Linked DNA regions of Leptothrix cholodnii SP-6. The protein of the gene in region 1 interacts with the protein of each later gene in a pairwise test. Links are inferred from orthologs where the notes say so. Each region holds a gene or a part of one and is shown in the gene's direction. Other genes may lie near its edges.

Region 1 (4,391 bases):
GCCGCTGGCGAACAGGCCGCCGATGATGGCGCCCATCGAGGTGCCGGCGATCAGGTCGACCGGGATGCGCTCGCGCTCGAGCACCTTCAGCACGCCCACATGCGCCAGGCCGCGTGCGCCGCCGCCCGACAGCACCAGGCCGACGCAGGGCCGCGGCTGCTGCGCCGTGCCGCAGGTCTTCAGGCGCGGCGATGGCGCGGTCGGGGCCGGCTCGGTGGGCGCCGGCTCCGCCCGCGCCGGGCCGCACAACCCGAGCACGAGCAGCACCGCAGCGAGCCGGTGAAGGACGGGACGCGTGGCGCAGGGATTCGGCAGCAAACAGGGCCCGTTCATACGCCGATTCTGCCGTCCGCACGGCTCTCTAAAATCGGCCCGACCCACCGCCCGCCGCACCTGGGGCCACCGGCCTTGCTGCGACCTCCGACCCGCCCGATGCCTCACGACCCGCCCCTGCCCGACCCCGACCTGGCGCGCCGCGCCCTGCCACGCGCGCCGTTGCCCGCGGACTGCGAGGTGCTGGTGGTCGGCGCCGGCCCGGCCGGCAGCGCCTGCGCCACCTGGCTGGCGCGTGCCGGGGTCGACGTGGTGCTGGTCGATCAGCACGATTTCCCGCGCGACAAGGTCTGCGGCGACGGCCTGATCCCCGATGCCCACGCCGCGCTGGCGCGGCTGGGCGTGCTCGACGCGGTGATGGCGCAGGCGCAGCCGATCGGCCATGTGCGCTGCGTCGCGCCGCGTGGGGGTCAGGTCGACGTCGCCGGCCGGCTGGCGGTGCTGCCGCGGCGCATCCTCGACCACCTGCTGGTGCGCCACGCCCAGGCCGGCGGCGCGCGGCTGCACACACCGGTGAAGTTCGAGGGTCTGATCGAAGACGGCGGCCGGGTGCGCGGTGCGCGGCTGCGCCAGGCCGGCGCCGACACGATCCACGAACTGCGCGCCGGCTGGGTCGTGCTGGCCACCGGCGCGGCGATGCCGGCGATGCTCGGCGCCGGCCTGTGCGAGCGCCGTGCGCCCAGCGGCGTGGCGTTGCGCGCGCATGTGCGCAACCCGGCGCTGGCCGGACGGCAGACCACGATGGACGTGGTCTGGCACCGGGCGCTGAGCCCCGGCTACGGCTGGATCTTCCCGTGCGGCGGCGACGTCTACAACATCGGCGTGGGCTCGTTCTTCAAGCGCGACGCCAGCACCGACGCCGCCAATCTGCGCGACATGTTCGACGCCTTCACGCGCGTCCACGCCCCGGCGCAGGCGCTGATGCAGGGCGGCGAGTGGGTCAGCGAGCTCAAGGGCGCACCGCTGCGCTGCACGCTGGCGGGCGCGCGGACCGGCCGGCCCGGCCTGCTGGCCACCGGCGAGGCGATCGGCTCGACCTACGACTTCACCGGCGAAGGCATCGGCAAGGCGCTCGAGACCGGCCTGATGGCGGCCGAGGCGCTGCTGGCCGGGCGCGCGCAGGGCTCGGCGGCGGCACCGGCCGATGCGCAGACGCTGGCCGACTACGACGCCCGCCTGGCGACCCTGAAACCGCGTTTTTCGCTCTATGCGCGGGCCAACCACATCAACCGCTACCCGTGGCTGGCCGACCTGGTGATCTGGCGCGCCCGGCGCAGCCCGGGCATGCGCCAGCGCATGAGCGGCCTGCTCAACGAGACCAGCAACCCCGGCACCCTGATCTCGCTGCGTGGCATGCTGAAACTCTTCACCGTCTGAAGCCTGGATCCGGGCGCGCACCATGTGTCAACTTCTCGGCCTCAACGCCAACACGCCGACCGACCTGGTCTTCAGCTTCACGGGCTTCTCGCAGCGTGCGGTCGAGCACAAGGACGGCTTCGGCATCGCCTTCTTCGAAGGGGCCGGCGCGCGGCTGTTCGTCGATCACCACAGCGCGACCGAGTCGCCGGTGGCGCAGATGGTGCGCAACTACCCGATCCGCAGCCGCCACATCCTGGCGCACATCCGCAAGGCGACGCAGGGCGGCGTGGCGCTCGAGAACACCCACCCGTTCCAGCGCGAGCTGTGGGGGCGCTACTGGGTGTTCGCGCACAACGGCAACCTCACCGACTTCAAGCCCAAGCTGCACGCCGCCTACCACCCGGTCGGCCAGACCGACAGCGAACGCGCCTTCTGCTGGCTGCTGCAGGAGCTGGCCAAGAACCACGCCAGCCTGCCGAGCGTGGCGCACCTGAGCGAGACGCTGGCCGAGCTGGTGCCGCAGGTGGCGCGCCACGGCACCTTCAACTTCCTGCTCGGCAACGGCGAGGCGCTGTGGGCGCATTGCTCGACGCGCCTGCATTACGTGCTGCGCCGCCACCCGTTCGCCAGCGCCCACCTGCAGGACGACGATCTGACAGTCGACTTCGCCACCCAGACCACGCCGACCGACCGGGTCGCGCTGATCGTCACCGAGCCGCTGACGCGCAACGAGGACTGGATCGCCCTGACGCCAGGCGAGCTGGCGGTCTTCGTCGACGGCCAGCGCGCGGCGCTCTAGCCGCCACGCGGCGGTGCCGACGCGCGCAGCTGCGCCCGTTCGTGCGAACCGTCACGGATACCGCCCTGCGGCGGGCTCACGTTGGGCACTCGAACGGCCGATCTTGCAGATTGGGCATGCACCTCCGCAGGCCCGATCTGCCAGGAACCCTGCCTTGTCGAGCCGAACCGATCCCGCCAACCTGGACACCGCTGCCACGCCGCAGGCCGCCCAACCGCGCGGCGATGTCTCGGCGCAGATGGTCGACCTGTTCTATCGCCAGTCGCCCGCCGCGCTGCTGGGCGGCGCGATCGGCGCGCTGCTGGTCGTGCTGGCGCTGCAGGACGCCCTGCCGGCGCTCTGGCTGCGCAGCTGGCTGCTGGCGGCCGAGCTGCTGATCGTCGGCCGACTGACCACCACGCTGCACTACATGCACGGCGGCGCCGAGCGCCACAGCCTGGCGCGGTGGCGGCAGCTGGCGCTGGTCTTCACGATCGCCCAGGGTCTGACCTGGGGCAGCCTGGGCCTGATGAGCCTGGCGGTGCCGACCGCGCAGGACGAAGCCCTGATCCTGGTCTGCCTGCTGGTGATCGTGGCCGGCAGTGCCGCGCTGGTGGGCACGCTGCCGCTGCTGGTGCCGCTGTTCGGCGTGCTCACGCTGCTGCCGATCACGCTCGTCATGGCGCTGGGCAGCAGCGGCGCGCAGCACTTCCTGGCGTTCTGCTCGTTCACGTTCATGCTGACGGTGACGGTCAGCCTGCCGCGCAGCATGCAACGCGCGATCCGGGCCCGCCACAGCGCCAGCCTGGCCCAGCGCGACACCCTGCAGCGCCTTGAAATGGCCGAGCAGATGGCCCATGTCGGCCACCTGGTGTGGGACGCCGGCGCCGCGCAGGCACAGCTGTCGGCCGGCGCACAGCGCATGCTCGGGCTCGACGGCGTCGGCGCCCTCGAACACCGCGACATCGTCGAGCTGGTGGTGCCCGCCGACCGCGAACGCGTGCGGCTGCTGATCCGCAACTCGCTGCAGCAGACCCAGAGCCAGCTGCGCTACGAGACCCAGGTGTCGACACCCGCAGGCGTGCGCGACCTGATGGTGGTGCAGCACCTCGAGACCGGCGCCGACGGCCGCGTCACGCGCCTGATGTCGACGCTGCAGGACACCAGCGAGCTCAAGCAGACCCAGCGCGAACTGCAGAAGCTGGCGTTCAACGACCCGCTCACCGGCCTGGGCAACCGCGCCTGGTTCATGCAGGCGCTGGCCGGCATGCTCAGGCAGGGCGAACGCAGCGCGCTGCTGATGCTCGACCTCGATCACTTCAAGGCGATCAACGACACCCTCGGCCACCACGCCGGCGATCTGCTGCTGGGCATGGCAGCGCAGCGGCTGCAGCGGGTCCTGGGCGACACGGCCTCGCTGGCGCGGCTCGGTGGCGACGAGTTCGCGATCATCCTGCCGGCCATCGCCAGCAGCGCCGCCGCGGCCCAGCAGGCCCAGGCGCTGATCGACACCCTGACACGGCCGTTCTCGGTGGCGGGCGTGGAGGTCTACGTGTCGGCCAGCATCGGCATCGCCGTCAGTCCGCAGGACGCCGACGACACCGAGGCGCTGCTGCGCTGCGCCGACGTGGCGATGTTCGACGCCAAGGGCCTCGGCCGCGCCGGCTACCAGTTCTACGCCGCCCAGCAGAGCGAGCGCGCCCGCGAGCGGGTGCTGCTCGAAGGCGACCTGCGGCGCGCGATCGAACGCGGCGAACTCGAGCTGCACTACCAGCCCAAGGTCGACATGCGCACCGACCGGGTGGTCGGTGCCGAGGCCCTGCTGCGCTGGCACCACGCCGAGCGCGGCATGGTGCCGCCGGACCGCTTCATCCCGGTGGCCGAAGACACCGGCCTGATCATCCCGATCGGCGAATGGGTG
Region 2 (3,713 bases), 3.6 Mb from region 1 along the record:
GCGAAGGCGCTGAGCTTCTGCACCGGCTACATGGCCAACCTGGCGCTGCTGACCGCACTCGGCGATGCCGAGGCGACCCTCTTTGCCGACAAGCTCAACCACGCCTCGCTGGTCGACGGCGCGCTGCTCGCCAAGGCGAAGCTGCAGCGTTACGCGCACCGCCAGTTCGACGTGCTGGAGCGCCAACTGGCCGCCTGCACCACGCCGATCAAGCTGATCGTCACCGACGCCGTCTTCAGCATGGACGGCGACCTGGCCGAACTCGATCAACTGCTGTCGCTGGCCGAGCGGTTCGACGCCTGGCTGGTGATCGACGACGCGCACGGCTTCGGCGTGCTCGGGCCGAAAGGTCGCGGTTCGCTGGCGCACTTCGGGCTGCGCAGCGAGCGGCTGATCCTGATGGGCACGCTCGGCAAGGCCGCCGGGCTGGGCGGCGCGTTCGTGGCCGCGCACCCGAGCGTGATCGACTGGCTGGTGCAGTCGGCGCGTGCCTACATCTACACGACGGCCGCGCCGCCGGCGATCGCGCACGCGCTGAGCGCCAGCCTGGCGCTGATCGCCGGCGACGAGGGCGAGGCGCGCCGCCAGCATCTGCGCGAGCTGATCGCCGCGCTGCGATGCCAGCTCGCCGCGCTGATCGCCGCGCAGCCTCAGCTCGGCTGGCGGCTGGCCGAGTCGGACACCGCGATCCAGCCGCTGATCGTCGGCAGCAACGACAGCGCGCTGGCGCTGGCGGCCGCGCTCGACGCGCAAGGCCTGTGGGTGCCCGCGATCCGCCCGCCGACGGTGCCGGTCGGCACGGCGCGGTTGCGCATCACGCTGAGCGCGGCGCACAGCCAGGCCGACGTCACGCGGCTGGTCGCGGCGCTGGCCACGACGGCACGGGAGTTGGCATGACATTCAAAGGTGTGTTTGTCACCGGCACCGACACCGAGGTCGGCAAGACCTGCGTCAGCGCCGGCCTGCTGCACTGGTTCGGCCAGGCCGGCCATCGCAGCGCCGGGCTCAAGCCGGTGGCCGCGGGCACCATGCTGATCGACGGCGTGGCGGTCAACGAAGACGTGCGCGCGCTGCGCGACGCCAGCTCGGTCACGTTGACCGACGCCGAGGTCGGCCCCAACCAGTTCACGCAAGCCTGCGCGCCGCACATCGCCGCCGCGCACGAGGGCCGCGCCATCGACCGACAGGCCTTGCGCGACGCCGCGCAAACACTCGCCGCCCGCGCCGACTGGCTGGTGGTCGAAGGGGTCGGCGGCTTCTGCGTGCCCTTCGGCGCCGACTGGGACAGCGCCGACCTGGCCTGCGACCTGGCCCTGCCGGTGGTGCTGGTGGTCGGCCTGCGGCTGGGCTGCCTGAACCACGCGCTGCTCAGCGCCGAGGCCATCCGCAGCCGCGGCTTGCGGCTGGCCGGCTGGGTCGGGAATGTGCTGACCGAGCCGATGCTGCACTGCAGCGAGAATGTCGCCACCCTGAACCACGAGTTCGGGCGGCGCCACCAGGCGGTCTGCCTGGGCCTGATCCCGCGGCTTGCCGACACCCGTCCGGCGGCCGTGGCCGCCCATTTCGATGCCGCGGCGCTGCGCCGGGCATTCGCGTTGAAGTGAGCGCCTGCGCGTTGACGGCCCTGCCGTTCGACCCGCCAGGCTCACGCTGTTCACTCGCTGTTTCCTGTCACCCCTGAGGATTTCCCGACCATGACGACGGCCACCATCTCCCTGTCCACCCTGCAAGCGTCGCGCCCCAGCGTGGCGGCGCGCGCCGATGCGGCGGCGCGCTGGCGCGTGGCCGACGTCGAGGCGCTCTACGCGCTGCCCTTCATGGACCTGCTGTTCCAGGCCCAGCAGGTGCACCGCGCCCACTTCGACGCCAACGAGGTGCAGCTGTCGACGCTGCTGTCGATCAAGACCGGCGGCTGCGCCGAAGACTGCGGCTACTGCCCGCAGTCGGCCCACTTCGACACCGCCGTCGAGGCCAGCAAGCTGATGCCGATCGACGAGGTGCTCGATGCCGCCAACGCCGCCAAGGCGCAGGGCGCGACCCGCTTCTGCATGGGTGCCGCCTGGCGCAGCCCGAAGGAGCGCGACATGGAACGCGTGACCGAGATGGTGCGCGAGGTGCGTGCGCTGGGCCTGGAGACCTGCATGACGCTGGGCATGCTCGACGGCGAACAGGCGCGTGAACTCAAGGACGCCGGCCTCGACTACTACAACCACAACCTCGACAGCGCGCCCGATTTCTACGGCCAGGTCATCAGCACCCGCACCTATCAGGACCGCCTCGACACGCTCGGCAACGTGCGCGACGCCGGCATCAACGTCTGCTGCGGCGGCATCGTCGGCATGGGTGAAAGCCGCACCCAGCGCGCCGGGCTGATCGCGCAGCTGGCGAACCTGTCGCCGTATCCGGAGTCGGTGCCGATCAACAACCTGGTGCCGGTGCCGGGCACGCCGCTGGCCGATGCCGAGCCGATCGACCCGTTCGAGTTCGTGCGCACGATCGCGGTGGCGCGCATCACGATGCCGACCACGATGGTGCGGCTGTCGGCCGGGCGCGAGCAGATGGACGAAGCGCTGCAGGCGCTGTGCTTCGCCGCCGGCGCCAACTCGATCTTCTACGGCGACAAGCTGCTGACCACGAGCAACCCGCAGGCCGCCCGCGACCGCGCGCTCTTCGAGCGCCTGGGCCTGCGCGTGCAGGGCGAGCGCCCGGCCGTGCGTACATCGGACAACTGATGAGCGCCGTGCTGCGGCCGGTCGGTCAGCCGCTCGGCCGGCCCATCGTCGACGCCGCTTTCCTCGCCGACCCCTACCCGACCTACGCCGCGCTGCGCGAGGCCGGGCCGATGCACTGGAGCGACGAGTTCTTCGGCGGCGCCTGGGTGTTGACGCGGCATGCCGACGTCGACGCGGTGCTGCGCGACGACGCCCGTTTCTCGGCCCAGCGCACCGGTGGCTGGGTGATGGGCAGCGACGACACGACCAGCCCGGACGCGCTCAACAGCCGCGCCGAGCTGCAGGACTTCCAGCGCCTGTTCGCCCGCGCGATGCTGTTCATCGACGCGCCCGATCACCAGCGCCTGCGCGGCGTGATGAACGCAGGCTTCCGTGGCGATCAGCTCGAACGGCTGCGCCCGGGCATCGAGCGCTGGATCGACCAGCGCTTCGATGCGATCGACGCCAAGGGTCAGGCCGGCAGCGGGTTCGATTTCATGGCACAGATCGCCCGGCCGATGCCCGCGCAGGTGATCGCCACGCTGATGGGCATCACCGAGGCCGACCGCGGCGACTTCATCGCCTGGTCGGACGACCTGGCCGATTTCATCGGCGCGCCGATGCCCACGCGCGAGCTGACCCGGCGTGCGCGCATCAGCCTGCTGGCGATGGCGCGCTACTTCGAGCAGCTCACCGCGCAGCGCCGCCGGCAGCCCGGCGACGACCTCGTCAGCCGGCTGGTGCAGGGCGAGGCACGCGGCCAGATCCAGCCCGGCGCCGAGATGCTGGCGCAGTGCGCGATGCTGCTGTTCGCCGGCCACGAGACCACCCGCAACCTGCTCGGCAACGGCCTGCACGCGCTGCTGGCCGAGCCGGGGCACTGGCAGCGCCTGCAAGACGAACCGGCCTTGCTGCCGGGCGCCGTGCGCGAGCTGCTGCGCCACGAGAGCCCGGTGCAGTACACCGGCCGACGGGTCGCGACCGACCTGGTGCTGCACGGCC

The links. Proteins that work in one complex are often made in the same cells at the same time.
Region 2: the proteins of LCHO_RS01960 (region 1) and bioB interact in binary tests that used the Escherichia coli proteins (3 or more experiments, as listed by UniProt). The link is inferred for Leptothrix cholodnii SP-6 from one-to-one orthologs.

The regions. Positions count from the first base shown.
Region 1 is NC_010524.1:426,149-430,539, reverse strand. The notes cover bases 801-3,611. They hold LCHO_RS01960 (class II glutamine amidotransferase), read left to right. Parts: upstream 801-1,732; coding sequence 1,733-2,491; downstream 2,492-3,611. Other genes in these bases: LCHO_RS21885 (putative bifunctional diguanylate cyclase/phosphodiesterase), read left to right, coding at 2,646-3,611; LCHO_RS01965 (NAD(P)/FAD-dependent oxidoreductase), read left to right, coding at 801-1,710. Outside these bases: LCHO_RS01970 (patatin-like phospholipase family protein), read right to left, coding at 1-267; more of LCHO_RS01965, read left to right, coding at 433-800; more of LCHO_RS21885, read left to right, coding at 3,612-4,391.
Region 2 is NC_010524.1:4,068,297-4,072,009, forward strand. What follows is about bases 791-3,713. They hold bioB (biotin synthase BioB), read left to right. Parts: upstream 791-1,694; coding sequence 1,695-2,732; downstream 2,733-3,713. Other genes in these bases: bioF (8-amino-7-oxononanoate synthase), read left to right, coding at 791-897; bioD (dethiobiotin synthase), read left to right, coding at 894-1,604; LCHO_RS18140 (cytochrome P450), read left to right, coding at 2,732-3,713. Outside these bases: more of bioF, read left to right, coding at 1-790. UniProt on the Escherichia coli protein: Catalyzes the conversion of dethiobiotin (DTB) to biotin by the insertion of a sulfur atom into dethiobiotin via a radical-based mechanism.